Regions from separate parts of the Janthinobacterium sp. B9-8 genome, predicted to be linked through region 1. Evidence: predicted binding sites of a transcription regulator. Region 1 holds the regulator's gene; each other region holds the start of a gene.
The links. Region 1 encodes FNR, which switches genes on or off when oxygen is low (the NO sensors DNR and NnrR bind a similar motif). Its sites were predicted from a motif close to TTGATNNNNATCAA; they were not measured.

Region 1 (10,809 bases):
CTTGCTCGATCACTTCTTCCATACCATAAAATTCACGAAATGCAGGATAGATGCGAATCACTTTATTCTGGAAAATACGTGACAAGCTGGAATCAAGCCGGGTGTCAATCAACTCTGGCTCGCCAATCGCCATCAGCATCCGCTCTGCTGCGGTAGCATAAGCAACCTGATCTTGTTTACATAGCTCCAGATAGTCCCTAAGGGACATTTCTTCTTCGCGTGTGCGCTCATATCGTGCCGCAAAATTATTAAAGACATCCATGACGCCTCTCCTCACCGTGTATGTCATACGAGTGGTACTGCGATCGCTGCACCTCTGCATTCTTTATAGACATAGTAAAGTTGATTATTTCAAAAAATTACGCACACATTGCTAATAAATTTAAGCTAGGCACTTTGTTTTTACAGAATTTAGCCAAAAAAAAGAGCCCTGACTGGCTCTTTTTAATATGCAATATAAATAATCAATCTCGCAAAGTGGCGGAAAAAACGGTCACCCGATTACGCCCATTCTGCTTGGATGAATACAAGGCCAAATCAGCTTCTTCAATCACTTGTTGTGGGTTTTTTACCCCGAAATGGCATTCAGAAAGGCCTAGGCTGGCTGAAATTCCAATTTTAGTCTCGCCCACTTGTACGGGTGTTGAGCATAAAATCTCACGAATTCTTTCTGCGGCAATTTCTGCCCCCGCCAAATCAGTTTGTGGCAACAGGAGTAAAACCTCCTCCCCGCCATAACGACCGAACACATCAGTATCTCTTAATGTGGTGAGTACCCGGGATGCAACAACACGCAACACCTCATCCCCTGCAACATGACCATAATGATCATTCACCTGCTTAAAGCGATCCAAATCAAACAAAATCACGGTAAAAAATGCAGCCTGATAGCGAGACATCCGCTCCAGCTCCTGCGTAAAGCGCATATCAAGATAGCGGCGATTGTATATGCCCGTTAACCCATCCCGATTAGAAAACTCTTCAAGCTGTCCCATCGCCTCCTGTAATAAATTTTGTGCTATGGCATTATCAGTCACATCAAATAGATTCACGGTAACTGCATCAACCTCACCCAATTCATTGCGCACAGGCATAAAGGTGGTGTTTTGCTGCATAAAATCCATACCGCCCGTAATGGGGCGGTTATGTGGAAATTTAAACAAATACGGCCTTTGCTCCCATGAAGTAAAAGCAAAGTTTTTAAGCACAAAAACACTTTCAATTTTTTTGCTAAGCCACTTCTCTGGCAATTCAGGAAACAGCTCAAATAAATTTGCACCAATCGCTTGCTCAGCGGCAATGCCACTATGCTGAGCCATAAAACGATTCCACAGCAAAATACGATAATCTCGATCCAGCGAAAAAACGCCGACCCCGACTTCATTAACGATAAAATCACATAATCTTTGTTGCATTAGATCTTGTCCATAAACGCATCAATCGCCAGCTGCAATCGTAAAATGGATTCTTCTGGCATTAAGGTGAGTAAGTGGCAGGTAAAATCACGAATTTCCAAAGTGAAATGCACCTCAACCAGCAAGGCGTAATTCCAGGTGATCTGCTTGATATTGATCAGCTGATCTACCTCAACGTTTTCCGCCATAATGGTGGGTGCAGAAAAAACCAGCGACGCGCCTAATAAATCAGCCACGCCATTTAAACAAGCGCCTACCAATACATTACCCACATCTAAAAGTAATTCCCGCTCGGCAGTGCGATCAATTACGCCATCATAGCCCATCAGATCAGCCAGGTTTCTACAGCCATGCTGATCATAAACCACCATAGCTTCGCCCGATAAAGAGCCATTAAATGACTGACGAATTGCCGTTGCCGCACTTTTAGCGCCAATCATATGCACAATATTGTGGCTAATCGATGATGATTGAATAATATTAATACGTGGAACAGACAGCTTAATAAATGTATCTAGAATTTGTGCCAGCTGCGCGCCTGCACGGCCCATCGCAATATTGGTAATTTCTTGCAAGGCATCGGTTTGCTCTTCTGTCAAAAACAATTCTTCATTCATAAAGCGATTCCATATTCGCGCAAAATAATCTCAATATCAGAAGCTTTCACAGGTTTTTGAACAAAGGCCGCAGCCCCCAATTGTCGTACACGTTCACGCGCGAGTACTTGAATATCCGCCGAAACCACGACGACATAACTATTCAAGCCTTCTTTCTGCAGGGTTTCTAATACAGCATAACCATCCATCACTGGCATAGTTAAATCTAAAAACATCACATCTGCTTTACCTGCTCGATAAGCAGCTAATGCTTCAATACCATTGCATGCTTGTGTGATATCAACATTCCAATTCTTAGGCAAAGCCTTGATCAGCATTTTTCTGGCCATAGCAGAATCATCAACAACCAAAATGGGGGTAGGCATTTTTTTAAAAATCCTTTTTTATAAAATGACTGCAAAGCGCCAGATTCAATAGCTATTTTTTATTTTAAAAAGTCAACCACCCAAGCATCAGCAAAAAAATTTGATAACAATCGGCCAATATTTACATTCACTTTACACAAGAAACCATTGCTAAAACATAAATTGAATCAATCGATAAGCGCCTAAAAACATCAAACCTCCACCAAACAAATAGCGTAAATATTTATTCTTAAACAGCTTTCGCAACTGCTCTGCAAAGGCGGACATCAGCAATAAATTGGGTAGTGTGCCTAAACCAAAAGACAGCATAATTAAACCACCAGACCAAGGACTGGCACTGGCAAGTGCGTTTAAAGAAGCGGTATAAACCAAACCACAGGGCAACCATCCCCACAAAGCCCCTACAATCAGCGTATCCGGCCATCTTTTTATCGGTAAAAATAGCCGCATATAAGGTTGAATTTTAAGCCATAAAGGACGCCCAGCTTTTTCCAGCAATAAAATAAGAGATGACCAGCCAGCCATATAACTGCCAAGCAAAATCAATAATAAATTGGCAAGGATAAACAAGCCGCTTTTCACGCCTTGTAATGAAAGCAAGACAGACAAAGAGCCCAGCAAGCCCGCAAGCATACCAATCAGGCAATAGCCCAGCAAGCGACCAAGATTAAAACCCAAATGGTAATGCCAGCGCGGGCCCTTTGGGAGCTGCAAACTAAAGGCGGCAACGACACCACCGCACATTCCAACACAATGCCCGCCCCCTAATAAACCGGCCAGAAACAAAGCAAGAAAATCTAATTCCAGCATTACTTTATATCAACTTAGAATAGCTCCCTGCGCGAGGGGCATGACGCAAATAGCGGTCAAAAACCATGGCAATCGAGCGGATCAAAAAGCGCCCCTTAGGGCTGACAATGATTGAATCGTCCTGCACTTCAAGCAAACCCTGGGCTTGAAATGGCATAAGCAAATGAATCTCTTCAGAGAAATAGCTTTTAAAATCAATCAAATAAGCCAATTCCACAGGCTGAAAACTCAATTCAAACTGGCACATTAAAGATTGAATTACCGAGCCACGCAAATAATCATCGTGCGTGATCATCAAGCCACGCTCTATCGGCAAACGATCTTCATCCAAGGCCAGATAATAAGCATCTAAATCTTTTACATTCTGGGCAAAACAATTGGCCACTTTGCCAATTGCTGACACACCAAAAGCCATCAGATCGCAATCGGCGTGCGTTGAATAACCTTGGAAATTCCGATGCAACTGCCCTCTTCTTTGAGCAATTGCCAGCGGATCATCAGGCAAAGCGAAATGGTCCATGCCGATATAGATATAACCCGCAGCAAGAAGCTGATTCACACTACTTTGCAAGATATCGAGTTTACCCTCTGTTGAGGGTAGCTGCCCAGCATCAATGCGTCTTTGCGGCATAAAACGCTCGGGCAAATGGGCATAGCTATACAGGGCCAGCCGATCCGGGCGCAAAGTGAGGACACGCTCAATCGTCTCATACATCCGGGCCTGAGTTTGATGCGGCAAACCGTAAATCAGGTCGATACTGACTGATTTAAAGCCATTGGCACGCGCAGCATCAATCACAACTCTAGTTTCTTCCTCCGTTTGAATACGGTTAACCGCTTTTTGCACCTCTAAATTAAAATCTTGCACGCCCACACTCATGCGGTTAAAGCCAATCTGCCCTAAAAGCGCTACAGTAGCCGCGCTGACTTTGCGTGGATCGATCTCAATTGAAAACTCGCCATCAGCTTTTAAATCGAAATGATGACGAATACCGTCCATTAATCGCGTTAATTGTGCATCGCTCAAAAAAGTAGGGGTACCTCCGCCAAAATGCAACTGAGAAATCTTGCCGCGCTTGGTTAATAATGCCGCCTGTATTTTTACCTCTTTAAGTAGATAATCGAGGTATTGATCCGCCTTACTCTGATCCTTTGTGATGACTTTATTACAGGCGCAGTAGTAACAAATAGTATTGCAAAAGGGCAAGTGAAAATACAATGACAACGGTCTTATTCCAATGCCGGGCTGTTGCTGGCGTACACTTTGCTCATAGCGATCTGCATCCATTACAGCAAATCGATCCGCAGTGGGGTAGGATGTGTACCTTGGCCCTTTTCCGCTGTGTTGGCTTATCAAGTTTCGATCAAAATCAAGTGGCTGTAAGACCGTAGCATTATTTTGAAGCATACTGTTCCATCCTTATTCATCGTATGAGTGCAGCTTGCCTAGATTCATTTTTCATAACCTTGATCGATATCAATATCTGTACTGGAAATAACTTGCAGTGGCTGATATCGAAAACACGAATTGAAACGCCCAATGACACCGACATCTCATATCCCAGTACGTGACCTTAGCCTCAAGCACTTGCGCCAAAGCTGCGTCAATTGCAGCTTGCGTGAGCTTTGTCTGCCGATTGGTCTTTCCGCTGATGAAATGCGCGAGCTTGATCACTTAATCACCCAAGCCAAGCCGATTAAGCGCGGTGAAGCGCTCTACCGCGCAGGAGAGCCGTTTCGCTCTCTGTTTGCGATTCGCTTAGGTTTCTTTAAAGCCAGCGTAATTTCTGAAGACGGCCGCGAGCAAGTCACCGGCTTTCATATGACCGGCGAGCTCATGGGCATGGATGCGGTTAGCTCTGATCTGCATACCTGTGATGCCATTGCCCTGGAAGACAGCGAAGTCTGTGAGCTGCCCTTCACCGATATGGAAGAACTCAGCCGCCGCATACCGATCTTGCAACATCATCTTTATAAAATGATGAGCCGCGAAATTGTGCGCGATCATGGCGTGATGCTTTTATTGGGAAATATGAAAGCAGAAGAACGCATTGCGGCCTTCTTGCTGAATTTATCTCAACGCTTTGCCATCCGTGGTTATTCTGCCAGCAGCTTTCATTTGCGCATGACGCGTGAAGAAATCGGCAGCTATTTAGGCCTTAAACTTGAAACCGTGAGCCGCTCATTATCGAAATTTCAAGAAAACGGCTTAATTAAAGTACAAAACCGCTTGATTGAAATTCTCAATCCTGACGCACTCAAACAATTGATTAACAACTGCCAACAATAAGCCACTATGACTCTATCCAATGGCCCTGTTTTATTTCTTGCCCCAGCGGCCATTCTAGAGTCATTGCAATCCCGGCTTAAACCCTTGCAAATGGCACAGCTCATGCTGCTGCCGCTTGATATGCAATCGCAAATCCCCCCTTTACCTCACAATGGCCTGCTTATTTCTGCAGGCCATGCTGATTTAGCAGGCTATTTGCAAAGTGCTCAATGGGCGCAGGCACAAGGCTGGCATCATATTGATCTGGCCCTGATTGGCGAGCCTCAGTGCGCCGCACACTTAGGCTGGATGATGGCCGCCAGCGGCGACGACACAGCCCTACAGCTTGCCGCCCCTCTGCTCGATACCTTAGCCCCGGCAGGTCGCAACAGCTGGCTGCATGCTGGCGGCAAAGGCGCAGCCAGCTTTTTGGCGCTGCTACAGCACATCATGATGCAGCCCCTTATTGAAAGCTGGAAAGTCATCTTTCCAAATGGCAAGCCATCGCCCAAGGCCGATTTAAGTAAGCTAGCCGAGTTGCAAACCGCACAATGGCAAGCCATTGCGCCACTTTGCCAGCAATATTTAGCTTTGGCAGAAAATAGATCTTTTCAAGCAGTGCACACACAGCTCAGCGCCTTCAGTTTGCCAGAACATCAAGAGCCCGCCGCTGCGCTAGCGCAATTTTTAATGCAGTTTTTTAGCCGAGCAAACACGCCCGCACCTCATCACCAGCCAAACAGTTGATCTATCAAACAATAAAAAAACAGCCCCAATTTGGGGCTGTTTGCTTATAAAACCAATCAACTAGCGCGTATTACTTTCCGCCCAAAGCCTTAAACGCTTGTGCCGATGCGGCTAAACGAGCACGACGCGTTTCGATCAGTCCCTGGCTGGCCGCGTAAAACTCACGCTGCGCATCCAGCACATCCAGATATCCCGACAAGCCCGATGCATAGCGTGCTTCTGCAAGTTTCAGGCGCTGCTCCTGCCGATCTGCAAGGCGTTGCTGGGCTGTTAGCTGCTTGCTCAGCCATACCTGATCAGATAACACATCGGCGGCGTCTTTAAACGCCAGCTGAATGGCTTTTTCATATTCAGCCACAGCAATCACTTTGCGGGCTTCGGCAATGTCAGCCCCAGCGCTTAGGCGTCCGCCATCAAACAACGGCAGGCTGATTTGCGGCAAAAAACTCCATGCACGGTTGCCGCCAGAGAATAAATCATCCAGCTCATTGCTCACCACACCGCCACTACCCATTAAAGTGACTTTAGGGAAGAAGGCCGCGCGGGCCGCACCAATATTGGCATTGGCCGCCACCAGCTTTTGCTCCGCAGCACGCACATCCGGGCGCTCAAGCAAAACGGTAGAATTTAAGCCACTGGGCAACTGCACCACTTCTGCATTTAAATTGGCCGCAGGCAGGCTGACCGTTTCACCCACCAAAACAGTCAGCGCCGTTTGCGCATTAGCCGCTTGGCGCGCCAAAGCCGAGTGATCACTAATGGCGCTATCTTGTGCACTTTGCGCTTGCAAAAGATCCAAGCGATTAGCCACGCCCACCTCCACGCGGCGCTTCACCACGCGCAGGCTTTCTTCCCGCGCCTTAGCGGTTTGCTCGGCAAAGCGGCTACGTGTTTGTAAGGCTTGTGCGCTGTAATAGCTATTAGCCACATCGGCGATCAGCGTACTGCGTACCGATTGCTGCGCCTCTTCGCTTGCTAGGTAATTGGCTTTGGCCGCCTCGCTTAAGCGGCGCACACGACCCCAGAAATCCACCTCGTACGATAGCAGCGCCAGATTAGCTTCGTAGCGGCGGCTGATATCGGCATCCGGATTACTACGGCTGATATTGCCCGAGCCATTGGCACTCACCGACGGCAAAAAGTCCGCCTTTTGAATACCATACAGCGCACGGGCTTCTTCGATTCTGGCCGTGGCGATTTTTAAATCGCGATTATTGATCAGCGCTTTTTCAATCACCGACTGCAAAGCAGGGTCGCTAAAATAGCTACCCCACTGTGGCGTACTCATCTCCGCAGGCTGGCTGCCCACCACACTGGCGACCGGGGCTGCGGGGCGAATGTAATCCGGCCCCATCGCGCATGCACCCAAGCCCAGAGTCATCGCCAGCAGCAGCGTCTTAGACATTAATTGTTTTTTCATACATTTATTACCTATGGGTTCGCGTCATTATTCGAAGGGCGGGCACGCCGCCCTTCGAAGACCGGCACGTCTATTAACGATGGTCATCCGCGATTTCGTCGCTGCGTACCACGGTTTTCTCAGGGAAGAAGCGACGCACCACCACAAAGAACACCGGCACTAAGAACACCGCAAATACTGTGGCAGTAATCATTCCACCCATCACCCCTGTACCAATGGCACGTCGGCTTGCTGCACCGGCACCGGTACTCATCGCCAGTGGCAATACACCCGCGATAAAGGCAAACGAAGTCATCAGAATCGGACGGAAGCGTAAACGGCAAGCTTCCAGCGTGGCATCGATTGCGCTCATGCCCTGACGCTGCAAATCACGGGCGAATTCGATAATCAGAATCGCGTTCTTTGCCGACAAACCAATAATGGCAATCAGCCCCACCTTAAAATAAACATCGTCTGGCAAACCACGCAATGTCATGGCAGCCACCGCACCAAAGATACCCAGTGGCACCACCCACAGCACAGCAAACGGAATCGACCAGCTTTCATACAGCGCTGCAAGGCATAAGAAAACAATCAGAATCGACAAGCCAAACAAGAAGGGTGCTTGCGAGCCAGATAGACGTTCTTCAAACGAAGTACCCGACCATTCAAAACCCACGCCTGGTGGCAATTGCTTAGCCATCGCTTCCATTGCATCCATCGCCTCCCCCGAGCTTTTACCGGGGGCCGGGCCGCCAGAAATCTTAAATGCAGGCAAGCCGTTATAGCGATCGAGTGCAGAAGCACCTGCCTGCCACTTAGCCTCGGCAATTTCAGACAGCGGCACTAGATTGCCCGCGCGGGTTTTAATTTGCAGCTTGAGTAAATCGTCCGGTGAAAGACGGCTTTCCGGTGTGGCTTGCATCAGCACACGCAAAATACGGCCTTCGCGCACAAAGTCATTCACATAGGCAGAACCTAATGAAATCGCCAGTGTGCTATTAAGCTCGGCCATATCAATGCCGAGCTGGCTGGCTTTTACTTTATTTACATCAAGTAAAAGCTGCTGACCCGGTTCCTGACCATCAGGGCGCACCCCCGCCAAAGCTTTGTTTTGCGCAGCCATGCCCAGCAACATATTCCGTGCTTCATACAGGCGATCACGGCCTAAACCAGCACGGTCTTGCAAGCGGAAATCGAAACCACCTACCGATGCCAATTCAGGAATCGGCGGCACATTGGTTGCAAATGCAAACGCCTGCTTAATGCGGAACAGCATCATGTTGGCGCGTTGCACCACCGGGCCTACCTGATCGTTAGGCAGCGGACGATCTTTCCAGTCTTTTAAGGTTACAAACGCCAGCGCCGCATTTTGGCCGCGGCCAAAGAAGCTGAAACCCACAATCGCAATCACACGATCCACTTCAGGCTGTTTCACAAAATGAGCTTCAACCTGCTGAACGATTTCCAACGTACGCTCATGTGTTGCGCCTGCAGGCAATTGCACCACGCTAATAAAGTAACCTTGGTCTTCATCAGGCAGGAAAGACGTTGGCAAGCGCGACATCAACCAGCCGGTAGAGGCCAGAATCAAAGCAAAAAACAGCAGGGATAAGCCAGTCTTACGAATGCATGTCCCTACCCAACCCTGATAACGGATCGTTAACGCTGCAAACTTGCGGTTAAACCAACCCAAGAAGCCCTTAGTGCCATGATGCTCGCCCTTTTTCAAAGGCTTGAGGAACGTTGCGCACAATGCAGGCGTTAAGGTTAAAGCCATTAACGCCGAGAAGAACATCGTCAGCACCAAGGTCACCGAGAACTGGCGATAAATCGCACCTACCGCACCCGAGAAAAACGCCATCGGCACAAACACGGCGGTTAGCACCAAGGTAATGGCGATAATCGGGCCAATAATCTGCCCCATCGCTTTTTGCGTGGCTTCGCGCGGGGCAAGGCCCTCTTCAGACATAATCCGTTCGACGTTTTCGATCACCACAATCGCATCGTCAACCAAGATACCAATCGCCAGCACCATGGCAAACATGGTCAGCACATTGATCGAATAACCAAACAGCTGCAAACCCACCAAAGCGCCTAACAGCGCAATCGGCACAACAATCGTCGGAATCAGCGTGGCGCGGATATTACCCAGGAACAGGTACATCACAATAAACACCAAGCCAATCGCTTCAATCAGCGTGGTCAATACTTCCTTGATCGATACATCTACAAACTTGGATGTATCGTAAGGCACTTCATAGGCTATGCCCTTAGGGAAAAACTTAGACAGCTCATCGAGCTTGGCTTTCACCGCCTTAGCGGTTTCGAGCGCATTGCCATCAGGGGACAATTTAATCCCGATCGCCGCAATACTCTTGCCATTCAAACGCGCCAGTACGCTGTAATCAGATGCGCCCAACTCAACCTTGGCCACATCTTTCAGGCGTAATTGCGAGCCATTTTTACCATCACGCAATACGATATTGCCAAACTGCTCTGCCGTTAAATAACGACCTTGCGTCACAACCGTTGCCGTAAATTGCTGGCCCGGTGGCGCAGGCAGCTGGCCAATTTCACCCGTGGCCAGTTGCACGTTTTGCGCACGCACGGCGGCCAGTGCTTCAGCGGCAGACATCTTAAAGCCCGCCAATTTAGCCGGATCCAGCCAGATACGCATCGCGTATTCAGAGCCAAACAACATCGCTTCCCCGACGCCCGGTACACGGCGAATGGAATCGATCACGCTGGAATTCACATAACTACCCAGTGCCACATTGTCGTAACTTCCATCAGGCGACAGCAGCGTCACAAACATCAGATAGTTACTACGCGATTTAACCACCTGCACGCCTTGCTGGCGTACTTCGCTTGGCAAACGCGCTTCAACCCGCTTTACACGGTTTTGCGCTTCTACCGAGGCAATATCTAAATCTGTACCCGGTTTAAACGTCAGCGTAATCGCCATATTGCCGGCGCTATCGCTGTTGGAGCTCATATATTGCATGTTCTCCAAACCGTTCATTTCCTGCTCAATCAGCGCAGTAACCGTTTCCTCCATTACCTGCGCGCTCGCGCCGGGATAAGTGGCGTTAATCGTTAAAGCGGGCGGAGCCACTTCGGGATATTGAGAGATCGGCAGGCTTTTAAAAGCCAGCAAACCTGCCAAAACAATAATAATAGCGAT
Region 2 (10,809 bases), 380 kb from region 1:
TTGTGCTGATTACTTCGCAAGCCCGCTTAGTGAAGGGTAACGCCACCCAAATCAGCGTCAGCGCGTCTACTGCGGCTAAATGTGATCGCTGCTGGCATTACACCGCCAGCGTAGGCACGCACGCCGAGCACAGCACGCTGTGTAGCCGTTGCAATGACAATCTGTTCAAGCAAGGCGAGGTTCGAGCCCATGCTTAAAAGCGGCTTAGGGCGCTGGCTTGCCATCGCCCTTCTGGTGCTGATCCTCGATCAGGCCAGCAAACATACGATAGAGGCGCTGTTTCAGTTTGGCGAGCAGCGCGCCATTATTCCGGGATTCTTTAACCTGACACTAGCTTATAACCCGGGTGCAGCGTTTAGTTTTCTGGCAGATGCGGGCGGCTGGCAGCGTTATTTCTTTACGGCGCTAGCGCTGGGCGTGTCGGTGTTTATTGTGTTTTTACTTAAAAAACACCACGCAGAAACACGCTACGCCCTCGCCATGTCGCTGATTCTGGGCGGCGCGCTCGGCAATGCCATTGATAGAATGCTGTTGGGCCATGTGATCGATTTTATTCAGGTTCATTATCAGCAACGCTGGTACTACCCAGCCTTTAATATTGCGGATTCAGCGATTTGTATTGGTGCAGTATTAATGGTGATCGATTCATTCCGCCGTGAAACGCCATCGGAGAAAACAGTATGACGATGCAAATTATTTTGGCTCAACCACGTGGTTTTTGTGCAGGGGTAGACCGTGCCATTGCCATCGTTGAAAAAGCCTTAGAGAAATTCGGCGCGCCGATTTATGTACGCCACGAAGTGGTTCACAATAAATTTGTGATTGAAGACCTCAAGAAAAAAGGTGCTATTTTTGTTGAAGATCTGGCCGATGTGCCTGCTGGCAATACGCTGATTTTCTCGGCACACGGCGTTTCACAGGCGGTACGCGCCGAAGCGGCTGAGCGTGGGCTGTCTATTTTTGATGCCACTTGCCCGCTGGTCACCAAGGTGCACCTCGAAGTCAAACGCATGCGCGAGCAAGGCTTTGAAATCGTGATGATTGGCCATAAAGGCCATCCTGAAGTGGAAGGCACGATGGGCCAGGCTCAGGGCGGCATGTATCTGGTAGAAGAAGTCAGTGATGTAGCCACTTTACAAGTGTCCAGCGAAAAGCTGGCCTACGTCACCCAAACCACGCTATCAGTTGATGATGCGCAAATCGTAATTGATGCCTTACGCGCAAAATTCCCAAGCATCGTTGGCCCAAAGAAAGACGATATCTGCTACGCCACGCAAAACCGTCAGGATGCCGTCAAGCATTTAGCCAAAGAAGTCGATGTGGTCGTTGTCGTTGGCTCGCCAAATAGCTCTAATTCCAACCGCCTACGAGAAGTCGCCGCCAATCTGGGAATTGATTCCTATATGGTCGACAACGCCAGCGAGCTGAAAGCCGAGTGGTTTACAGGCAAGCAAAATGTCGGCGTGACCGCTGGTGCTTCTGCCCCGGATATCTTGGTACAGCAAGTGATTGCACAGGTAGAACAATTTGGCGCAGGCCATATCCGCCAAATGGACGGCATCGAAGAAAACGTCATCTTCTCGCTACCTAAGGGCCTAGTGTAAGCCAACTGCAGCTTAGAGCTTACACTCATCAAAAAAGATCTGTAGACACAGCGCTAAATAAGAACACAGAGCGCACAGAGAAAAAACTTAAGATTGATCGTGTCCATGCTTTTAGCTGCGATCTTTTTTGGTACGCGGCAAGACGTACCCCTCATTTCTCTGTGTCCTTACTTTATCTGCGTGTCTACAGACCTTAGGGTTAATGTTTTTATCATTTCTAAGGCCTCCCACGCCGCATGACCTCTCGCACCGACTGCTTCCACTGTGGCGAAACACTTAGCCCAGAATCCTTCCCGATTATTTATCGCAATATCGAGCAGCCCACTTGCTGCGCCGGATGTCAGGCGGTTGCCAATACCATTATTCAAAGCGGGCTGGAGAGCTACTACAGCCAGCGAGATCAACCTGCAGATCGTGCCAAGCCACTGCCTGACGAGCTACTCGCTCAGCTACACCTCTTCGATGATGCTAGCTTGCAAGCCAGCTTTGTACTCAATGTAGATGCCGATATTCGTGAAGCATCACTCATCATCGAGGGCATTAGCTGCGCCGCCTGCATCTGGCTGAATGAACGCCATATCCAGCGATTACCGGGCGTGCTGTCCGCCAGCATAAACTACAGCACCCACCGCGCCCGAGTACGATGGGATGATCGAAAAATCCAGCTCTCCACCATTTTGCAAGCCGTTGCCGCCATCGGCTACCGCGCTCAGCCTTACGATCAGGCAAGACAAGAAGAAGGCTGGCAGAAGCAGCGTAAAAGTGCGCTCTTCCGGCTTTGGGTAGCAGGGCTATCCATGATGCAAGTCATGATGTTTTCTGTGCCGATTTATATGTCGAAAGCGGGTGAAATTGCGCCAGAGTGGCTGTATCTGATGCACTGGGCGAGTTTAATCCTTACTCTGCCCGTGGTTCTTTACTCCGCCACCCCTTTTTATATTTCCAGCTGGCGCGATTTAAAACGCCGCCGTACCGGCATGGATTTACCGATTGCTATAGGCGTGCTCGCCACATTTATCGCCAGCAGCTATTCGCTTATCACAAACCACGGCGAAATCTATTTTGATTCGGTATCGATGTTTGTCTTTTTACTGCTGACAGGCCGCTATCTGGAAATGAGCGCAAGGCGCAAAGCAGGCGCGGCAACCGAGCAGCTAGTTAAGCTGATCCCTGCTTTTGCCCACAAAATAGACGCGCAAGGCACGATTGAAGTCACTGTAAACAGCCTGCAAATTGGCGAACAGATTTTAGTTAAATCCGGCGAAACGATTCCGGTCGATGGCATTATTCGGCAAGGCTCGGGGGAGGTCAGTGAAGCACTGCTTACCGGTGAAAGCCTTGCCATCCGCAAATCTGCAGGCATGCAAGTCACGGGGGGCACGCTTAATTTAGCCTCCCCTCTGCATATCGAAGTCAGCCAGGTTGGCGAAAACACCCGTCTTGCAGCCATTGTGCGTTTGCTCGATCAGGCCCTCGCACAAAAACCGCGTCTTGCCCTGCTGGCCGAACAGGTATCTGGCTGGTTTGTCAGCATCTTGCTGATCACCGCCGCACTGGCTTGGTTGTACTGGCACTGGCACGACCCGATCCACGCCCTGCCCATTATGGTGTCGGTACTTGTGATCTCCTGCCCCTGTGCACTGGCTCTGGCTACGCCTGTAGCCCTGACTGCCGCCACAGGACACTTAGCTCAGCTCGGGCTCATGGTGGCGCGTAGCCCCGCCTTAGAGACGCTGGCGCAAATCAGCGATGTGATGCTCGACAAAACCGGCACACTCACCCACGGCGAGCCCCGTATCCAGCGATACATCGCCAGCCATGCTTCAGAAGAAAACGCACGCGCCATTGCCGCATCGCTGGAAGCGGCCTCGGCTCACCCCTTAGCCCGCGCCTTTCTCATGCCAGACTCGCCTCTCGCACAAAAAATGCAAACCTATCCCGGTGGTGGCTTAAGCGGCCTTGTAAATGACGAGCTGTATTTTATTGGCCACCCTGATTTTGTAAATCGCCAATGTGCCATGCTAATGCCAGAGGCCATCCGGCAAGCAGAAGGCAGCTTAATTGCACTAGCCAGCACCCGCACATGGCTGGGCGCGTTTATTGTGGCAGACACATTACGAGACGATGCAGCAGCTTCAATTCAAGCGCTACGTGATGCAGGCTTACGTTTGCACCTTGTATCGGGCGATAGCAACGCTACCGTGCAAGCTTTGGCTTTGAACATGCATATTGAAAACGCTGTCGGCAGAGCAACACCCGGCGATAAGTTGGCTTACATCAACACCCTGCAACAGCAAGGGCGCCGAGTTTTGATGATTGGGGATGGTGTCAACGATGCCCCCGTTTTAGCGAAAGCCGATGTATCCATGGCCATGGGGGCGGGTGTCGATGTCGCCCATGCAGCAGGCGATATGGTGCTGCTTAATAATCAGCTGGATCGCCTCCCCAAAGCGCTGGCTTTAGCCAAAAAGACACGCAATATTATTCGTCAGAATTTAATTTGGGCCATTGCTTACAATCTTGCCGCATTGCCGCTGGCCGTTACCGGCCAGATTACTCCGTGGCTGGCCAGCTTAGGCATGGCGTGCAGCTCGCTGCTAGTGGTGCTTAATGCGTTGCGCCTTAAAGGGAAGTTCTAGATGGAAAGCCTTTATTTACTAATTCCGCTTTCTGTCTTACTGGTGTTTTTTATCGGCATTATTTTCTGGTGGTCAGTAAAAGGGGGGCAATTTGATGATATGGAGGGGCCAGGCTGGCAGATTTTGCAAGATGATGACAGCATGCTCGCAGAGGAAAGTTCCACTGACGAAAGAAAAAACAAGGAATTTAAGTCCGACGGAGTGTAAAATGCCGCGATCTGATGAAAGGCATTGATGTTCGTCAATAAGAATGCGGACTGAAGCAGATAAAGTTCAGTTGGCATAATTACATAAGAAATATTCACGACCAGCAAAAAACTAGTTTTTCCTTACAGCTAGTTAAATGCAGACAGGTTGTTCATTTTTCAAGTCACACATTTCAAAGTCCAAGCTGTTGGAGATCAATCGGAGCTCGCATGGAACACCTAGGTACATACAACTACAAAGTGGTGCGGCAATTTGCCATCATGACCGTCATTTGGGGGATTGTCGGGATGCTGGTTGGCGTGATCATCGCCGCCCAGATGTACTGGCCGGAACTTAATTTTGGCCCTTACTTTCATTTTGGCCGCTTGCGCCCATTGCATACTAATGCGGTTATTTTTGCGTTTGGTGGCAGCGGTTTATTCGCGACCTCGTATTACGTAGTTCAACGCACCTGTAATGTGCGCTTGATCTCCGACAAGCTGGCTGCCTTCCATTTCTGGGGCTGGCAGCTAGTGATCGTCCTAGCCGCAATCACCTTACCCATGGGTTATACCCGTGGTAAAGAGTATGCCGAGCTGGAATGGCCGATTACATGGCTGATCGCTGTGATCTGGGTTGCTTACGCGATTGTGTTTTTTGGCACGATTGCCAAGCGCAAAGTAAAGCATATCTATGTGGCTAACTGGTTTTATGGTGCGTTCATTCTGGCCGTTGCCCTGCTGCATATTATTAACGGCTTAGCGATTCCTGTTTCTGCCACCAAGTCCTACTCGGTTTATTCGGGTGCGGTTGATGCCATGGTGCAATGGTGGTATGGCCACAATGCGGTCGGTTTCTTCCTGACTGCAGGCTTCTTGGGCATGATGTATTACTTTGTGCCAAAGCAAGCGGGTCGTCCGGTTTACTCCTATCGCCTGTCTGTTGTGCACTTCTGGGCGCTGTCGTTCACCTATATGTGGGCTGGCCCTCACCATCTGCACTACACCGCACTGCCTGACTGGACTCAATCACTGGGTATGGTGTTCTCTTTGATTCTGCTGGCACCAAGCTGGGGCGGGATGATCAACGGGATTATGACGCTATCAGGTGCATGGCATAAGCTGCGTACCGATCCAATCCTGAAATTCCTCGTTACTGCGTTGTCGTTCTACGGTATGTCTACTTTTGAAGGCCCAATGATGGCCATCAAAACAGTCAATGCACTCTCGCACTACACAGATTGGACCATTGGTCACGTTCATTCCGGCGCTTTAGGCTGGGTAGCGATGATTACCATCGGCTCGATTTACTACCTGATTCCGCGCTTATTTAATAAAGAAGAAATGTATTCGGTGAAGCTGATCGATACCCACTTCTGGATTGCAACCATCGGTGTGGTGCTCTACATCTCTTCCATGTGGATTGCCGGTGTAACACAAGGCCTGATGTGGCGCGCAGTCAATACAGACGGCACTTTAACTTATGCGTTTATTGATTCAGTTAAAGCATCGTACCCGTATTACTTTATCCGTTTCTTAGGTGGCCTGTGCTTCTTGTCGGGCATGTTCTTAATGCTTTACAACGTGCTGCGTACCGCTTTTTCGGGCCAAGCCGTCGATGCCAAAATTCCGGCCATCGCCCAACACGCCTGATCGAGGGGAGAGAAAACCATGAAAAACTTTATGAACCAGCTGCAATCGCGGGTTGAACAAAACGTTGCTTATTTGATTATTCTAACGTTGCTGACGCTCAGCGTTGCCATGCTGGTAGAAATTTTACCGCTGATGTTTAGCAACTCCACCACCAAACCGATTGCCGGGGTAAAGCCTTACACCGCACTGGCTCTGGCTGGGCGCGATATCTATGTGCGTGAAGGCTGTTACAACTGCCACTCACAAATGATTCGCCCTTTCCGTGCAGAAACAGAACGCTATGGCCATTACTCGGTAGCAGGTGAATCGGTTTACGATCGTCCGTTCCAATGGGGTTCGAAACGCACCGGGCCGGATCTGGCACGTGTTGGCGCTCGCTACTCTGATGAATGGCATCGTGCACACTTGATGAACCCGCGTGATGTAGTGCCCGAATCCAATATGCCTGCCTTCCCATGGCTGGCTGCAAACAAAGTGGATTCGGCAGCTCTCCCCGCCAAAATGGCTGCACTGCGTAAGCTGGGCGATCCTTACACCGACGCGGATATCAAAGGTTCGATCGCCGCAACGGAAGGCAAAACAGAAATGGAAGCAGTGATTTTCTACCTACAAGGCTTGGGTCTTGCACTCAAGAACAAGAGGTAATTCATCATGGAAATACTAAACGATCTGCGCGTGCTTTCTACCGTAGCCAGTTTTATCTGCTTTGTTGGCATCATCATTTGGGCCTGCAGCAAAAATAGCAAAGCATCCTTTGATGAAGCGGCCAATCAGCCGTTCCTTGATGATGATCTGCCCTCATCAAACAAGACCTCCTGATTTCTAGAGGATATAAAAAATGACAGATTTTCAAAGTATCTTTTGGAATTATTGGATCGCGATCATTGTGATCGGCGGTATTGTAGCGATGACTTTGCTCCTGATGAGCCAAGGCGTTGTTAAGCTTAAAAAAGGTGAAAACGCCGATGTAACCGGCCACAAATGGGATGGCGATCTAGAGGAATACAACAATCCGCTACCAGGCTGGTGGGTCATGATGTTCTATATGACCATTGTTTTTAGCGTGGTTTACCTTGTACTCTACCCGGGTATCTGGGGTGGCGTCTGGAAATGGACTTCTAGCAATCAGTACGGTAAAGAGGTTGTACAAGCCGATTCTAAATATCAGCTCTTGTACGATAAGTACTCCAAAATGCCGATTGCTAGCATTTCAAAAAATCAGGATGCAATGGATATGGGTAAACGCCTGTACCTTACATACTGTATCCAGTGTCATGGTGCAGATGCGCGAGGTGCAAAAGGTTTTCCTAACCTGACCGATGGCGAATGGCTGCACGGTGGCACACCAGAAAAAATCCTGGAAACCATTGCCAATGGCCGTCACGGACAAATGCCTGCGTTTGGTGCCGTTTTTGGTGAAGAAAAAGTAAAAGACGCGGCCAACTATGTATTACAGCTGGCAGGCAAGCCACGTAATGAATTGCGTGCCAGCCGTGGCGCAGAGACGTTCAAACAAGTCTGTGTGGCATGTCATGGCGTGGAAGGCAAAGGCAATCAGGATTTAGGGGCGCCTAATCTGACTGACAACAACTGGCTGTATGGTGGCTCTGAAGCGGTCATTATTGAGACCATCACCAATGGTCGCAGCAATGTGATGCCTGCCTGGAAAGAATTCCTGGGCGATGCCAAAGTGCATTTACTGGCTGGCTATGTTTACGGTCTTTCCAACAAGGAAAAAGCGAAGTAGGAAAACATATAGGGTGGGCAGGTGTGCCCCCCTAGTGCTTTAAACGGGCGGGCTTATCCCGCCCGTTTTCCTTGATCGAAATGCTTTGCGCGAGCGTTACGCTGCCGCAAGCCATTTTGCTTGGAGTAGTGAAAATGAGTAAAAAATTACGAGATATTCCCGTCACCGTGATCCAGGACGATGGTGAATACGAAGAAATCCACCTCTACAGCAAGCATAAAAAAATCTACCCCCGCTGGGTAAACGGTTTGTTTAATCGCTGGCGTATTCTATTTGTTGTCATCACTCAACTGTTCTTTTATGGCATGCCCTGGATTCAAATGAATGGCCGTCAGGCGCTGCTATTTAATTTGAACGAACACATTTTTTACATCTATGGCTTTGTATTTCTGCCACAAGACTTCATCTACCTCACCGCCCTGCTCTTAGCCAGTGCCATTGGTCTTTTTGCCTGGACCACCGCAGGCGGACGGCTTTGGTGTGGCTACGCCTGTCCGCAAACCGTCTACACCGAGATTTTTCTCTGGATAGAAAAATGGGTGGAAGGCGATCGAATGGCCCGCATCAAACTTGATACCGCACCACTCAGCGCAAGGAAAATCCGTTTAAAAGTAAGCAAACACAGCATCTGGATTTTGCTATCGCTCTGGACAGGTTTCACTTTTGTTGGTTATTTCACGCCGATTGTGGATCTGTGGGCAGAAGCAAGCCGGTTTAATCTCAGCGCGTGGGAAACCTTCTGGGTTTGCTTTTATGGCTTCGCCACTTATGGCAATGCCGGTTGGATGCGTGAGCAAGTCTGTAAATATATGTGCCCCTATGCGCGCTTTCAAAGCACGATGTTTGATGCAGATACCCTGATTATTTCTTACGATGCCGAACGCGGCGACCCTCGCGGCAGCCGTAAGAAAGGGACCGATTACAAAGCCGCCGGCCTTGGCGACTGCATCGATTGCACGGTGTGCGTACAGGTTTGCCCTGTGGGGATTGATATCCGCGATGGCTTACAATACGAGTGCATCGGCTGTGCCGCCTGTATTGATGCCTGTGATGAAATTATGGATAAAATGCAATATCCACGCGGGCTGATACGCTACACCACCGAAAACGCACTAGAGCATAAATACCCGGAACGCGACATCATCAAAAAAATCACTCGTCCACGGGTGATGATGTATGTGCTGGTGCTGATTATCATTCTGGGCATTACCGTTGGCTCTTTAGCCATGCGTAAGCCGATCAAAGTGAATATCTCTCGTGACCGGGTCGCCATGGTGCGAGAAGCTGACGATGGCTGGCTGGAAAATAGCTATCGCTTACAAATTCAAAATGCCGATGAAAAAGCCCATAGCTATATCATCACCACCGATGGCTTACCCAACTCAAGAACCATTGTGGAAGGCAGCGGTCAGATCTTTGTTGAAGCCACAGCCAGCCAGGATATTGGCGTGCGCGTACAAGTAGAGCCAGGCAAAGCAGGCCCCGGCGGGCATGAAATGCACTTCATTATTACCGCAACGGATAACCCAGCGATCACGGCACGAGAAAAATCCAGTTTTATAGGAAGATAAAATGCAAGTAGAAACAATTGAACCTTGGTATAAGCACCGTCATGTATGGCTGCTGATTCTTTTTCCTGCGGTGGCCGTCATCGGCGGGATCAACTTGTTTTTTCAGGCGGTACAAAGTGACGACGGCTTAGTCAGCGATGATTACTACAAAGAAGGCCAGGAAATCAACAGCCAGATTCATCGGGATAGTAAGGCAGCCGCGCTGGGCCTAAGCGGCCAGCTGATGCTGGGCGCTGATGGTAAATCGATCCGTATTCATCTGAATAAAGCGGTCAACGACAATCTGGTGCTCAAACTGATGCACCCCACCCGTGCAGGAAAAGATCAAACCATTATCCTGAGCAAAGAAGCGCCGCAGTTTTATGTGGGCAAGCTAGAAAATGCCCTCACCCAGCCGCGCTGGCAAGTAGAGCTGGCGGATACGCAAAAGCATTGGCGCTTAAAAGCCGAATGGACCATTAGCGATGCCGAAGCCCTGGCGCTCACCCCTACTTTGTAGGCATCACCCCATAGCCCGCCTGCACCGCGGGCTATTTTTTTGCCACCACCTGACTAAGCCATTACACATTCTCCTTGCTCGCCGACAAACTATGCAAACAGGCTATTAAATGTCATACAATTGGCCATTGTCTTTGGACCAAGCTCTGTGCGCGAATTTATTCTCAATACTCAGTGGCATGAAATTATGGGCGTTGGCGTGCTATTTTTTGCCGCCCTGTATTTTGGCTTTGGCGCACTCACCTGGTTTTTAAGCCATCAGCTTTTGCCTAGAATTGCCTATGGCCATGCACTAGACCCCCGGCCACAAGGCCCACAGCAGCTCACTCGCGAGCTAAGCCAATCAATACTCACCATTATTTTATTTGGCACAGGGATGATTTTCCCTTGGGGCATGCTGCAGCTAGGCTGGGCGCAGCTCGCCCTTCATGCTTCAGGCATGCAGATAGCCACCGAGATCTTCGTCTTAGTGATCTGGAATGAAATCCATTTTTATCTCAACCACCGCTTACTGCACACCCGCTGGCTAAAGCGCTTTCATTTGCCTCACCATCGCTCGATAGTGACCACACCTTGGTCTACTTATAGCTTTCACCCTGTTGAAGCCATCATGCTAGGCAATGTGATTATGCTACCGATGCTAATGCATGATTTCTCGATTTACTCGCTCGCTGCCGTTCCCGTTTTTAGTATTATTTTTAATAATATCGGTCATTCCAATTACGATTTTTTACCCGATGCCAATCATGATCGCTGGTGGCTCAATGGCGCGCGCCGCCATCATCTACACCACGCCTGTTATCACGGCAATTACGGCTTTATGTTTCCGTTTATGGATCGCCTGTTAAACACCGCTCTACCCGCAGATGCCGCCAATAAGCAGATCGAGCGCAATGCTTAGGAGTAAACGCG
Region 3 (10,809 bases), 680 kb from region 1:
TTGTTGTTGTTTGTGATACTCAACAACCGCTAAAAACTAAAGCAGGATTACTCCCACTCAATCGTAGCAGGTGGTTTTCCTGACACATCATAAACAACGCGGTTAATACCTTTCACTTCGTTGATGATCCTATTAGACACTTTGCCGAGTAAGTCGTAAGGCAGTTCGGCCCATTTGGCGGTCATGAAGTCGCTAGTGACTACGGCACGTAGTGCTACTACGTAGTCGTAGGTGCGGCCATCGCCCATTACGCCGACGGATTTCACTGGCAGGAAGACGACGAAGGCTTGGCTGGTGAGTTCGTACCAGTTTTTGCCGGTTTTTTCATCGACTGTAGCGCGTAGCTCTTCGATAAAGATGGCGTCGGCAAAGCGGAGAAGATCAGCGAATTCTTGCTTTACTTCACCAAGGATACGCACGCCTAGGCCTGGGCCTGGGAATGGGTGGCGGTAGACTAGCTCTGGGGCTAGGCCGAGCGCTACGCCTAGTTCGCGCACTTCGTCTTTAAATAATTCGCGCAGTGGCTCCAGCAAACTCAGCTTCATGGTTTCTGGCAGGCCGCCTACATTGTGGTGGCTCTTGATGGTGTGCGCTTTGCCGGTTTTTGCGCCAGCAGATTCGATTACATCAGGGTAGATGGTGCCTTGGGCTAGCCATTTTGCGCTTGGCAATTTAGCGGATTCGGCTTGGAATACTTCTACGAATTCGCGGCCAATGATTTTGCGCTTGGCTTCTGGGTCGGTAATACCGGCAAGGTGGCCCATAAATTGCGCGGCGGCGTCAACGTGGATCACTTTTACGCCAAGGTGCTCGGCAAAGGTGTCCATCACTTGCTTGCCTTCGTTCAGGCGCAAGAGACCGTTGTCTACAAACACGCAAGTCAGTTGGTCGCCAATCGCACGGTGGATCAGGGCTGCGGCAACGGAGGAGTCCACGCCGCCAGATAGGCCCAAGATCACTTCATCTGTACCGACTTGTTCGCGGATTTTGGCAACTGCTACGTCGATGTAGTTAGGCATGGTCCAGCTTGGCTTTGCGCCGCAAATATCGAGCACAAAGCGGTTAATCATTTCACGCCCTTTTAGGGTGTGAGTCACTTCTGGGTGGAATTGCACGGCGTAAAAACCACGTGCTTCATCAGAAATAGCGGCAATCGGGCAAGCTTCGTTGCTGGCGATGACGGAGAAGCCGGCTGGCAGCGCGGTGACTTTGTCACCGTGGCTCATCCAAACTTCTAATACGCTTTGGCCTGCGCTATTTTTGCGATCTTCAAGGCCGCCGAATAATTTGCTGCTTGCTTGCGCGCCAATTTCGGCAAAGCCAAACTCGCGCACCGTGCCTGCTTCTACCTTGCCGCCTAGCGATTCGGCCATCCATTGCATGCCGTAGCAAATACCGAGTACCGGCACGCCTAGCTCAAACAATTTAGGATCGGCTTGGTAATCGCTCTCGTAAACCGAGTTTGGGCCACCAGAAAGGATGATACCGGTCGGTTTAAATTCACGAATAAAATCAATCGATACATCAAAAGAATGCAGCTCAGAATACACATGCGCTTCGCGAACACGGCGGGCAATCAGCTGAGTCACTTGCGAGCCAAAGTCCAAAATCAGAATTTTATCCATGCTGTCAAAATCTTTGATGTTTAAATAATCGCCGAATTTTACCTTGCTCAGCCCATTGCGGCTAGCACGTATTCAGCAAACAAGGGCTACAGCGCTAGAAGTTTGCTTATTACAGCAATAGCGGTGCATTTTCTTTCCCGCAAAGCAAGCGCAAAAAATGCCGAAGGGATAAACTTGTAAGATCTACGCCAAGGAGCGCCGCCATGCCTATCAGCGATTACCATATCAGCACCGATCAGCAACGCTTTGATCTGGATGCCATTCATGCTTTTCTTAGCCAAGCGTATTGGTCACCGGGTATTTCACGCGATACGGTGGCGAAAGCTACGCAAAATTCCTTGGCGTTTGGCGTGTTCTTGGGGGATCAGCAAATCGGCTTTGCACGGGTGATTACCGATAGGGCCAGCTTTGCTTATTTGGCCGATGTGTATATTTTGGATGCGCATCGCGGCCAAGGCTTGGCCAAGTATTTAATCGCCACCATTCAGGCCCACCCTGATTTGCAAATGATTCGGCGCTTTATGCTGGCAACCAAGGACGCGCACTCGCTGTACACCCAATTTGGTTTTACTGAGCTGGCGAATTCCTCACGTTTTATGGAGATCCATAGTCCGAGCGTGTATCAGGCTTAGTTTTGTGTAAGCCAGTCTATTTAGCCGGATAGATACTCGCCTGCGGGTTGCGCGGGCCGTGTTTTAGCCAGACTAGCATTGATGCTAGTCTGGCTAAGCTTATTTCAGCGCCTTCAGCAGCGCTTCAAACTGAACTTTTACCGATTTATCATGCGCTGTAATCGGTGGCACCTCGCGATCTATTTGTAGTAATTGATACACCGCCAATTGCGCCACCCGCACGGAATATTCCACGGTAAACACCACATCTTCAGGAATTTCCACAAACTGGCTGATGAAGGCCAGATTTTTGGATTCTGCTGGCACAGGCAGTGGCCGATCACCCAGCTGGCGCGGCATAAACATGCTGGTGATATAGGGCATGCGGCAGGGAATGCAATTGGCGGTTTGCACCGTATCTAGATCAAAACGCAAGTGCCCGCATAATTCACGCAGGATTTCTTCGCCATTGCAATCTGCCATCGGTTTGGCAACAAAATTGCCGACCCGATCAGGGGATAGCGCATAGCCCCAGAACACTTGCACATCTTCAGGCTGATTGGCGAAGTGCGGTTGATGCGGCAGAACGACAGACATCAACCAGTTGGAATCCTTAAACGTGACCAAGCCACCCGTACCCGGCTGATTGCCGCTGAACGCGATCATTTGATTGAAAAAAGCAGGGTCGCTCAGTGTGACGGTAAACGATTCCCATAGCGATTGAGCGATACGGCTATTAAACGTAGAAGGATTACCGAATTCTGGCCGACCAGTAGCAATTTTTTCCCACAAATCCCAGCCTCCGCTATGCGCTTTATTGCGTTTTTCAGGTGAGCTTTGCATTGAGCCAAGGCTAGATGCATCGGTCATGGACGCATTTTGGAAAAACACCAAATCGCCTGCGGCAATATCAATAAATCCGGTAGCACCATCGTCCCTTTTGTAATGCAGGCCAGTGACGGTATGAGCGCCTTGCTCCGTTTGAATATCCATATCGGTAACGGTGCAATTCATTTCAAAATGCACGCCTTGCTCTTGCAACCAGCGTTGCAGCGGCAGCACCAAGGAATCATATTGATTGTAGATGGTGCGTTTAACGCCACCCAAAGTTTCAATGCGTGAGAATTCCATCATAAAACGATGCAGATAGCGCTTAAATTCAACCGCGCTGTGCCATGGTTGAAAAGCAAAGGTGGTGACCCACATAAACCAGAATTCAGTCTCAAAAAATGCGGGTGATAGCCAATCGGTGATGCAACTGACACCGAGCTCAGCTTCATCGGCACTGCTTAACTTGAGTAATTCCAAGCGATCCTGCATGGAGAAACCCATGGAGCTGACGTGAACTTTGGCGCGCCGGCAATCAACCAATCGCGCCATTGCATGCGATTTGAATATTTCATTAAATTCAATGGTTTCTTGAAATACCGTTTTTTCTGGGGCAATCAAAGAAGGGATTGTTTTAAATAAATCCCAAGTGCATTCGTAATTATCGGTGGTGAGCATGCGCCCGCCGCGCAAGGAATAGCCCATCCTGCCATCACCATCGGCGTCCAAACTGCCACCTAATCGCGGCAGCGATTCCAGAATGCTGATGTTTTGTGCAGGAATACCACCATCACGAATCATAAAGGCAGCGGCAGCTAAAGAACCAATTCCGCCACCGATCAGGGTAGCTTTGAGTGTTGTTCCCATTATTTTCTCCGAATGCGTCATCACAAATCCGCGATTCAATTTAATAACGCTTGAAGTACAGGGTGTCACGATGCCAAGGGGAGAAAATTGATATGAATCAAGATCTGGCAGAAGGTGTGCAGTCGCTCTAATTTGCTTCTCTGTTGTACTGAAGCGAAAAAAGCTCAGCATTTTCAGCATGTTCGCCGTGGGGGCTAAGCGCCAAGGATGCACATTCGCGCTACCGCTAGTTTGGTTTTAATGAGCGAGGCCCATGCTGAAGGCTTTATGGAAAACAACCTGCTTGTAATCGATCAGGCTTAAAACAAGGGCGAAAAACCCATCCGCTAATCCCACAAACAGATGGATTTTCAACCGCCCTTCACTAAATTAGTTTTTACTCTGCCCCAAGCGATCAAGCATGGCTTTCACTGCAGACATCTGCGGTGACGTTTTGCTGTAGAAATTAGGTGCTAAAGGGTTAAGTGGATCGGAATAGCCCCAAAAATCCCAGCAGCCCTTGGGGTTAAGCGGGGTAAAAAATCCGTAGCTAGCCTTTGCTTGTGGGTAAAGCACGATGATTTTATTAGCGTCGGCCAGCTCGTTATAACCTGTGGTGCCATAAAACAGATTGCCGATTTTCTCTGCCCCCTGCTCGCAGCCATGAAAGGCAACGTGCACTTTGCAGGTTTCTGCCTCACAAGCCTTAGGCACGTACAGATAAGCATCATCACTCATGCTGGTGTAGCCAGACTTGATAAATTCACTTTGATCAAATTGAACAATCTTGCCGCTAAGCGCGGGCAGCGCAGGCTGCAGATCGCCGTAAATATGCTTCAAAATATCTTGCGACTGAATAAAATCGCAATCATTGATATAAGGCGCTTGCGTATCCGCGCAAACCACATCTTTTGCATTATTCGTAATGATGGCGTGCCCGGCATTCACGCTCTGTACATACTTAATATTTTGCGCTGGCACGCCTGCTAATTGGTAAAACGCAGTGGCTTGATCCACCACCGCCGTAGCCACGGTTTTATCGGCCTTGCCGCTAAACAGATAAACTTTCTGACTCTTTAATAAATCGAGTTGATCGATGGTACCAGACTGCTCAAAGCCCTTTGCCAACCGCAGGAGCAGCTGAGGATCAGGCGGGCCGTAAGCACTCAGAGAGGGGTTCATGCAGGCCGTTTGGGCCACCGTAACAGACGGCGGCATAGGGTAAGCCGAGCCAGAACAATAAAATGGCCCACCAGCCACAATGCCTGCGCCGACCAGCGTGCCAGAAAACGCAGTATGAAATTGCGCGGCCATAAACGCGCCGGAAGACAAGCCAGAGACAGAAGTCTGGCTTAAATCCACTTTGTAAGCGGGTAGTTTTGCTGCTTTATCTGCAAGCGCAATATCGGCGAACACGCTTAAAAATATAGCAGCCCCGGCTAAATGACGAAGATACTTTATTGACTTTGCTTTCATGATGTTTTCCCAATTAAGACACCAGTTTAAAATTAACTTTCATTAAACTTAGTAATCTTCAACGAGAAATAATACATCCGCTCTTGAATTTTTTATGACATTTGAGCAGTGTGTCTTTGGGCGCTTTAAAACTCAGGAACATTTCTGATTATAAAGATGCTTCAGTTTGCCTTGATAGCGAACTAAATCTTGACCCACAAAGTAAAACGAGAACACAGAGAAAACCATCAAATCGTTGAGGTTTTCTGTGAAACGCTGTGCTCTCTGTGGGCTTGAGGGATCTTAGCTTTAAGCTGAAGCCTCTTTATCGTAAGACTCAAGCAATACTGAGGCATTCACGGATAAAGCCACTCCTGCCCATCAAGCTACTTCGCCACTCTGTGATGCACAAAACGTAAAATTTCATCCAGCACAGGCAAGGCCGCCACAGCCTGCGGGTGATTAATCATCGCCACTACCACCGAAGTTTGACCGTTAATATCGCGCACATAGCCCGCTGCGGCGCGTACATCACGCAAGGTGCCGGTTTTGATATGTGCTTCGCCCGCCATGCTGCCAAGGCGCTTTTTCATCGTGCCATCGAGCGCCACCAGCGGCAAAGACGAGATAAACTCTGCGGCGTAAGGGCTTTGCCATGCATCAATCAATAAATCGGCCAGATGACGCGCGCTAATTTGCTCCTGCCTTGATAGGCCCGAGCCATTTTCCATTTTTAACTCGTCAAAATTTTTGCCTCGGCCAGCAAGCCAGCGGCGCACCGCCGCAAAGGATTTAGTAGAGGAATCTTTGCCCGCTTCAGTGGAGCCAAGGCTTAAGTAAAGCTGCCGCGCCATCGTGTTATTGCTGAATTTATTAATATCACGAATCACATTCGCCAGATCAGGCGAGCGTGTGGTCAGCAAAACTTGCGCTTCGCTCGGCACCAGCCCCGTACGATTCACCCCCATAATCACCCCGCCCTGCTCCGCCCACAGGCTGCGAAACAGGCTGGCGGTATAGCTGGGGTGATCCAGCAACGCCAAATAACGCTCGCTCGTGCAGCCCGAAGGCATGCTGCCACTCAATGATATTTTGGCGCTACTTCCCTGATTATCGATGGCCAGGCGGAGCTTGTTTGTTGCGCAATTGGCTGTGGGGCTGCTAATCAGGCGATTGTCAATTAATACCGTCGCCAAATTAGGCTCCAGCGAGGCAACCACGCCACTGGCCTCGGCCCTAAGCGTTAAACGCAGGCTTTTTAAATTGCTCAGTAGGCTGTCAGGGGAAACTAAAAAGGGCCGATATGGATCATCGCCATCGTCGTCATAGCTGGCGCTTTCGTCGCTTGAGCTAAAAAAACTACGATCCAGCACTAAATCACCGCGAATCTCTCTGACGCCAGCGGCTTTTAAATCGCGCAACATCAGCCAGAATCGTTCCAGATTCAGTTTTGGATCGCCGTAGCCCTTAATGTAAAGATCACCGTTTAAAATGCTATTCACGGGCTTAACCGTGGACGAGATTTCAGTGGTCCATTGATACGTTGGGCCTAAAAGCGACAATCCGGCATAGGTGGTCACCAGCTTCATGGTGGATGCTGGGCTGCTTGGCTTATCGCCCTGAAAATAGAGCGCAGGCAGAGACGATTGCAGCGGTACAATCGCCAAGCTAAGCGAATCACTCGGCAGTTTTGCAGCCTTTAAAGCGCTTACAATCTCGGCAGGCAGCTCGGCGGCAAAGGCCGGAGCCCAAGCGAAGGCACAAACTAATACTATTTTTTTCAAGAAATGATGGGTATTTTTCAAAGAGGTTTCTCTTTTTGAGCAGCCTGACGCGCCTGCCAAGCGGCGTAATCCGCAAGGTACTGGGCGCGTAAAACATAATAAATATCAAAGACACAGCTATCCCCACAGCCGCTTCCGCAGCAGGATTCAAACTCTGGCTCTATTGGCGCTTCCGGAGGCGGATCGTTTTCGAACTGATTATCTAGTGGCAGCATCTGGTAGAATTCATCTATGGCTTATCAAGTACTGGCACGCAAATGGCGGCCCAAATCATTCGCCCAACTCGTTGGGCAAGAACATGTGATCAAAGCGCTGGCAAATGCCTTCGCAAATGATCGTTTACACCACGCCTATCTGCTGACCGGCACACGCGGTGTGGGTAAAACCACCATCGCGCGGATTATGGCAAAAGCGCTGAACTGCGAAACCGGCGTCACCGCCACACCGTGTGGCGTGTGCTCGGCGTGTACGCAGATTGACGCAGGGCGCTTTGTTGATCTCTTAGAGATCGACGCGGCATCGAACACCGGTATCGACAATATTCGCGAAGTGCTCGACAACGCGCAGTATTCGCCAACCGCCGGGCGGTACAAAGTGTACATTATCGACGAAGTACACATGCTGTCAAAAAGTGCTTTTAACGCCATGCTTAAAACGCTGGAAGAGCCGCCTGCGCACGTTAAATTTATTTTAGCCACCACCGATCCGCAAAAAGTGCCGATTACGGTACTGAGCCGCTGTCTGCAGTTCTCCTTACGCCAAATGACACCGCAGCAAGTCTCCGGCCACTTGGCGCAAGTATTGCAGGCCGAAGAAATCAATTTCGAGCAAGGCGCGCTTAATATCCTTGGCCACGCCGCCAATGGCTCGATGCGCGATGCGCTCAGCCTCTTGGATCAGGCCATTGCCTATGGCGGTGGCGATGTAGGCGAGCTAGCCGTACGTGCCATGCTGGGTGCGGTGGATCAGAGTTATTTATTTGATATTCTGCAAGCGCTGATTGCGGGCGATGGCAACGCCGTCTTAGCCACCGCCGACGCCATTGCGGGCCGTGGCTTGTCTTACGAATCAGCCTTGCACGAGCTGGCGCATTTGCTGCACCAAGTGGCCGTAGCGCAAGCCGTACCCAAAGCCTTAGCCGACGATTTGCCGCAGCGAGCACAAATTGCCGCTCTTGCGGAGGCCATGAGCCCAGAAGACACCCAGCTTTATTATCAAATTGCCCTGCATGGCCGCCGCGATCTGCCGCTGGCTCCGGATGAATACGCTGGATTTAGCATGACACTACTGCGGATGTTAGCGTTCGCTCCCGCAGAAGCCAGCCAAATTAATCTACCATCGCAGGCAGCTAGTCCGACCTTAACGGCAACACCAGCGATTCAAGCCGTGCCTACGCCTGCTCCTGCGCCCAATCCACCGGTACAGCAGCAAGCCGCGCCGCGTCCGCCAATCAGCGATGAACCCGCTCATTACGATGCGCCGCCCTGGCACGAGGAAGAACGTGCTGCGCCACCTGCCCCTGCGGCCCCTGCTACTCCTTCAGCGCCCGTCACAAAAGGCCCGTTTAATGGCGACTGGCGCGCGCTGATTTTGCAGCTCAAGCTGGGTGCCGCAGGTATGTTGGCGCAAAACGCCGAATTGCTTGGCTATACCGCGAACTCTATCGAGTTATTAGTGGGCGAAGAACACACCGCCGTCGCCAGCCGCGCCTACCAGGAAAAGCTGCGCGAAGCGCTCAGCAATCACTTTGGCCATGATATTTTGCTGACGATTACCCTAGGTTCGGCCAGCGGTGACACGCCAGCGGCGATTGCCTTAAGAGAAAAATTGGCTCGCCTTGCAACTGCAACGCAATCAATTCAAAACGATCCTTTTGTACAATCCGTGGTACGCGATTTTGGTGCCACAGTGATTCCTGATTCAATCAAACCACTCAATTAACCAAGGAGCAACGACAATGTTTGGTAAAGCCGGCATGGGCAATCTGATGAAACAAGCCCAACAAATGCAAGAAAACATGAAAAAAGCCCAAGACGAATTGGCAACCGTAGAAGTAGAAGGTCAGGCGGGTGCTGGCATGGTGAAGGTGGTGATGACCTGCGCCAATGTAGTGAAGCGCGTCGCCATCGACGACAGCCTGATGACCGACGATAAAGACATGCTGGAAGACTTGATTGCTGCGGCATTTAACGATGCAGTACGTAAAGCAGCGGCCACATCAGAAGCAAAAATGGCTGGCTTCTCGGCAGGCATGCAATTACCACCTGGCTTTAAAATGCCGTTTTAATTGAGACGACTTGTGTCAATCTACGCGGGTGAAACCCACCGGCTTTACCCGCCCTACAGTGATTGATACAAGCCTATCAAAAAGGGGCAATCTGCCCCTTTTTTACGCCAGAGCACCCCATGTCCACACCGCCATCCCTGCATGCACTGATCGCCGCACTCAAAACCCTGCCCAGCATTGGCCCGAAATCCGCACAAAGAATGGCCTTTCATTTGATGCAGCGTGATCAAAAAGGCGCGGCCGATTTAGCCACCGCGCTGAATAACGCCCTGATCAAGCTCAAGCATTGCAGCCTGTGCAATACCTTTGCCGAAGTGGATTTATGCGATGTGTGCAGCGATGAAAAACGCCAGCACAATCTACTCTGCGTGGTGGAAATGCCGACCGATCTGATGATGTTGGAGCAAACACTGGCTTTTCATGGTCTGTATTTTGTCTTGATGGGCAGGCTTAGTCCTTTGGACGGCATCGGCCCCAAAGATATCGCCTTAGAAAGGCTCTTGGAGCGTGCCAGCGACGGCATTGTGGAAGAAGTCATCTTAGCCACCAACTTCACCACCGAAGGCGAAGCCACTGCGCATTATCTGGCCGAAATGCTGCGAGCCCGCGGCCTAAAAGTTAGCCGCATCGCTCGGGGCATGCCGGTAGGCGGCGAACTAGAGCACGTCGATGCAGGCACGCTGGCGCAAGCCATGCTTGAGCGACGCAGTGTTTGATTTCTCGCTTATTTTCCGGCTGGCCAGTCTGACTAGGGGGCTTTGTGTAGGCAGAGTAAAGGCCTCCGATTAAAACCACCATCACTACTCCGCAAAAACCTCTTGCAGCGTTTCTAATGTAGAGGTCAACGTGTCGACACTCACTTCACCCATTTTTTAATCAGCTGCGTCTTATCCAAAGTTCGCACTTGGTCTCTTACATTGTTATCACATACCTAATGCGCCGACATCTTAGAAAACAGCTGTAACACCACCACCCCGCTCACAATCAGGCCCAAGCCGATAATAGCGGGCCAATCTGGTTTCTGGCCGTAAAACAACATCGCCACGATGGTCACCAGCACAATACCCATACCCGACCAGATCGCATAAGCCATACCAACCGGCATACTTTTTAATACCAAAGAAAGCATCCAGAACGCCACGCCATAGCCCACAACTACGACCATGCTGGGCATCAGACGGCTGAAGCCTTCAGTGGCTTTTAGAGCCGATGTAGCGATCACTTCGGCCACAATAGCCACCGCTAATAAAAAATAAGCATTCATCAATCCACAACCTACAAAAACAAGCCCGCTATCTTACGATAAGCGGGCAAGGAAAGACGGGGAAATAATGACTAGAACAACAAAATAATTACTCAATTCTTAAGGTGCT

Region 2: ccoN (cytochrome-c oxidase, cbb3-type subunit I) is a predicted target of FNR. The motif match lies at 4,475-4,488, and genes of this name have one in related genera.
Region 3: VN23_RS03670 (oleate hydratase) is a predicted target of FNR. The motif match lies at 4,019-4,032, and genes of this name have one in related genera.

The regions. Positions count from the first base shown of each region.
Region 1 is NZ_CP014222.1:1,510,917-1,521,725, forward strand. Features, by position in the region: gene VN23_RS06885 (PrkA family serine protein kinase) at 1-262, opposite strand, end outside; gene VN23_RS06890 (GGDEF domain-containing protein) at 465-1,415, opposite strand; gene VN23_RS06895 (chemotaxis protein CheC) at 1,415-2,032, opposite strand; gene VN23_RS06900 (response regulator) at 2,029-2,397, opposite strand; gene VN23_RS06905 (sulfite exporter TauE/SafE family protein) at 2,548-3,207, opposite strand; gene hemN (oxygen-independent coproporphyrinogen III oxidase) at 3,212-4,615, opposite strand; gene fnr (fumarate/nitrate reduction transcriptional regulator Fnr) at 4,748-5,497, shown strand; gene VN23_RS06920 (hypothetical protein) at 5,504-6,223, shown strand; gene VN23_RS06925 (efflux transporter outer membrane subunit) at 6,294-7,643, opposite strand; gene VN23_RS06930 (efflux RND transporter permease subunit) at 7,717-10,809, opposite strand, start outside.
Region 2 is NZ_CP014222.1:1,127,622-1,138,430, reverse strand. Features, by position in the region: gene ileS (isoleucine--tRNA ligase) at 1-197, shown strand, start outside; gene lspA (signal peptidase II) at 190-684, shown strand; gene ispH (4-hydroxy-3-methylbut-2-enyl diphosphate reductase) at 681-1,604, shown strand; gene VN23_RS05035 (heavy metal translocating P-type ATPase) at 1,841-4,243, shown strand; gene ccoS (cbb3-type cytochrome oxidase assembly protein CcoS) at 4,244-4,450, shown strand; gene ccoN (cytochrome-c oxidase, cbb3-type subunit I) at 4,660-6,081, shown strand; gene ccoO (cytochrome-c oxidase, cbb3-type subunit II) at 6,100-6,726, shown strand; gene VN23_RS21260 (cbb3-type cytochrome oxidase subunit 3) at 6,733-6,900, shown strand; gene ccoP (cytochrome-c oxidase, cbb3-type subunit III) at 6,920-7,828, shown strand; gene ccoG (cytochrome c oxidase accessory protein CcoG) at 7,963-9,399, shown strand; gene VN23_RS05005 (FixH family protein) at 9,401-9,898, shown strand; gene VN23_RS05000 (sterol desaturase family protein) at 10,085-10,798, shown strand; gene VN23_RS04995 (fatty acid desaturase) at 10,791-10,809, shown strand, end outside.
Region 3 is NZ_CP014222.1:831,019-841,827, reverse strand. Features, by position in the region: gene guaA (glutamine-hydrolyzing GMP synthase) at 48-1,625, opposite strand; gene VN23_RS03675 (GNAT family N-acetyltransferase) at 1,829-2,257, shown strand; gene VN23_RS03670 (oleate hydratase) at 2,357-3,931, opposite strand; gene VN23_RS03665 (extracellular catalytic domain type 2 short-chain-length polyhydroxyalkanoate depolymerase) at 4,301-5,386, opposite strand; gene dacB (D-alanyl-D-alanine carboxypeptidase/D-alanyl-D-alanine endopeptidase) at 5,752-7,170, opposite strand; gene VN23_RS03655 (oxidoreductase-like domain-containing protein) at 7,167-7,364, opposite strand; gene dnaX (DNA polymerase III subunit gamma/tau) at 7,381-9,090, shown strand; gene VN23_RS03645 (YbaB/EbfC family nucleoid-associated protein) at 9,107-9,436, shown strand; gene recR (recombination mediator RecR) at 9,556-10,152, shown strand; gene VN23_RS03635 (DMT family transporter) at 10,368-10,700, opposite strand; gene VN23_RS03630 (ABC transporter ATP-binding protein) at 10,789-10,809, opposite strand, start outside.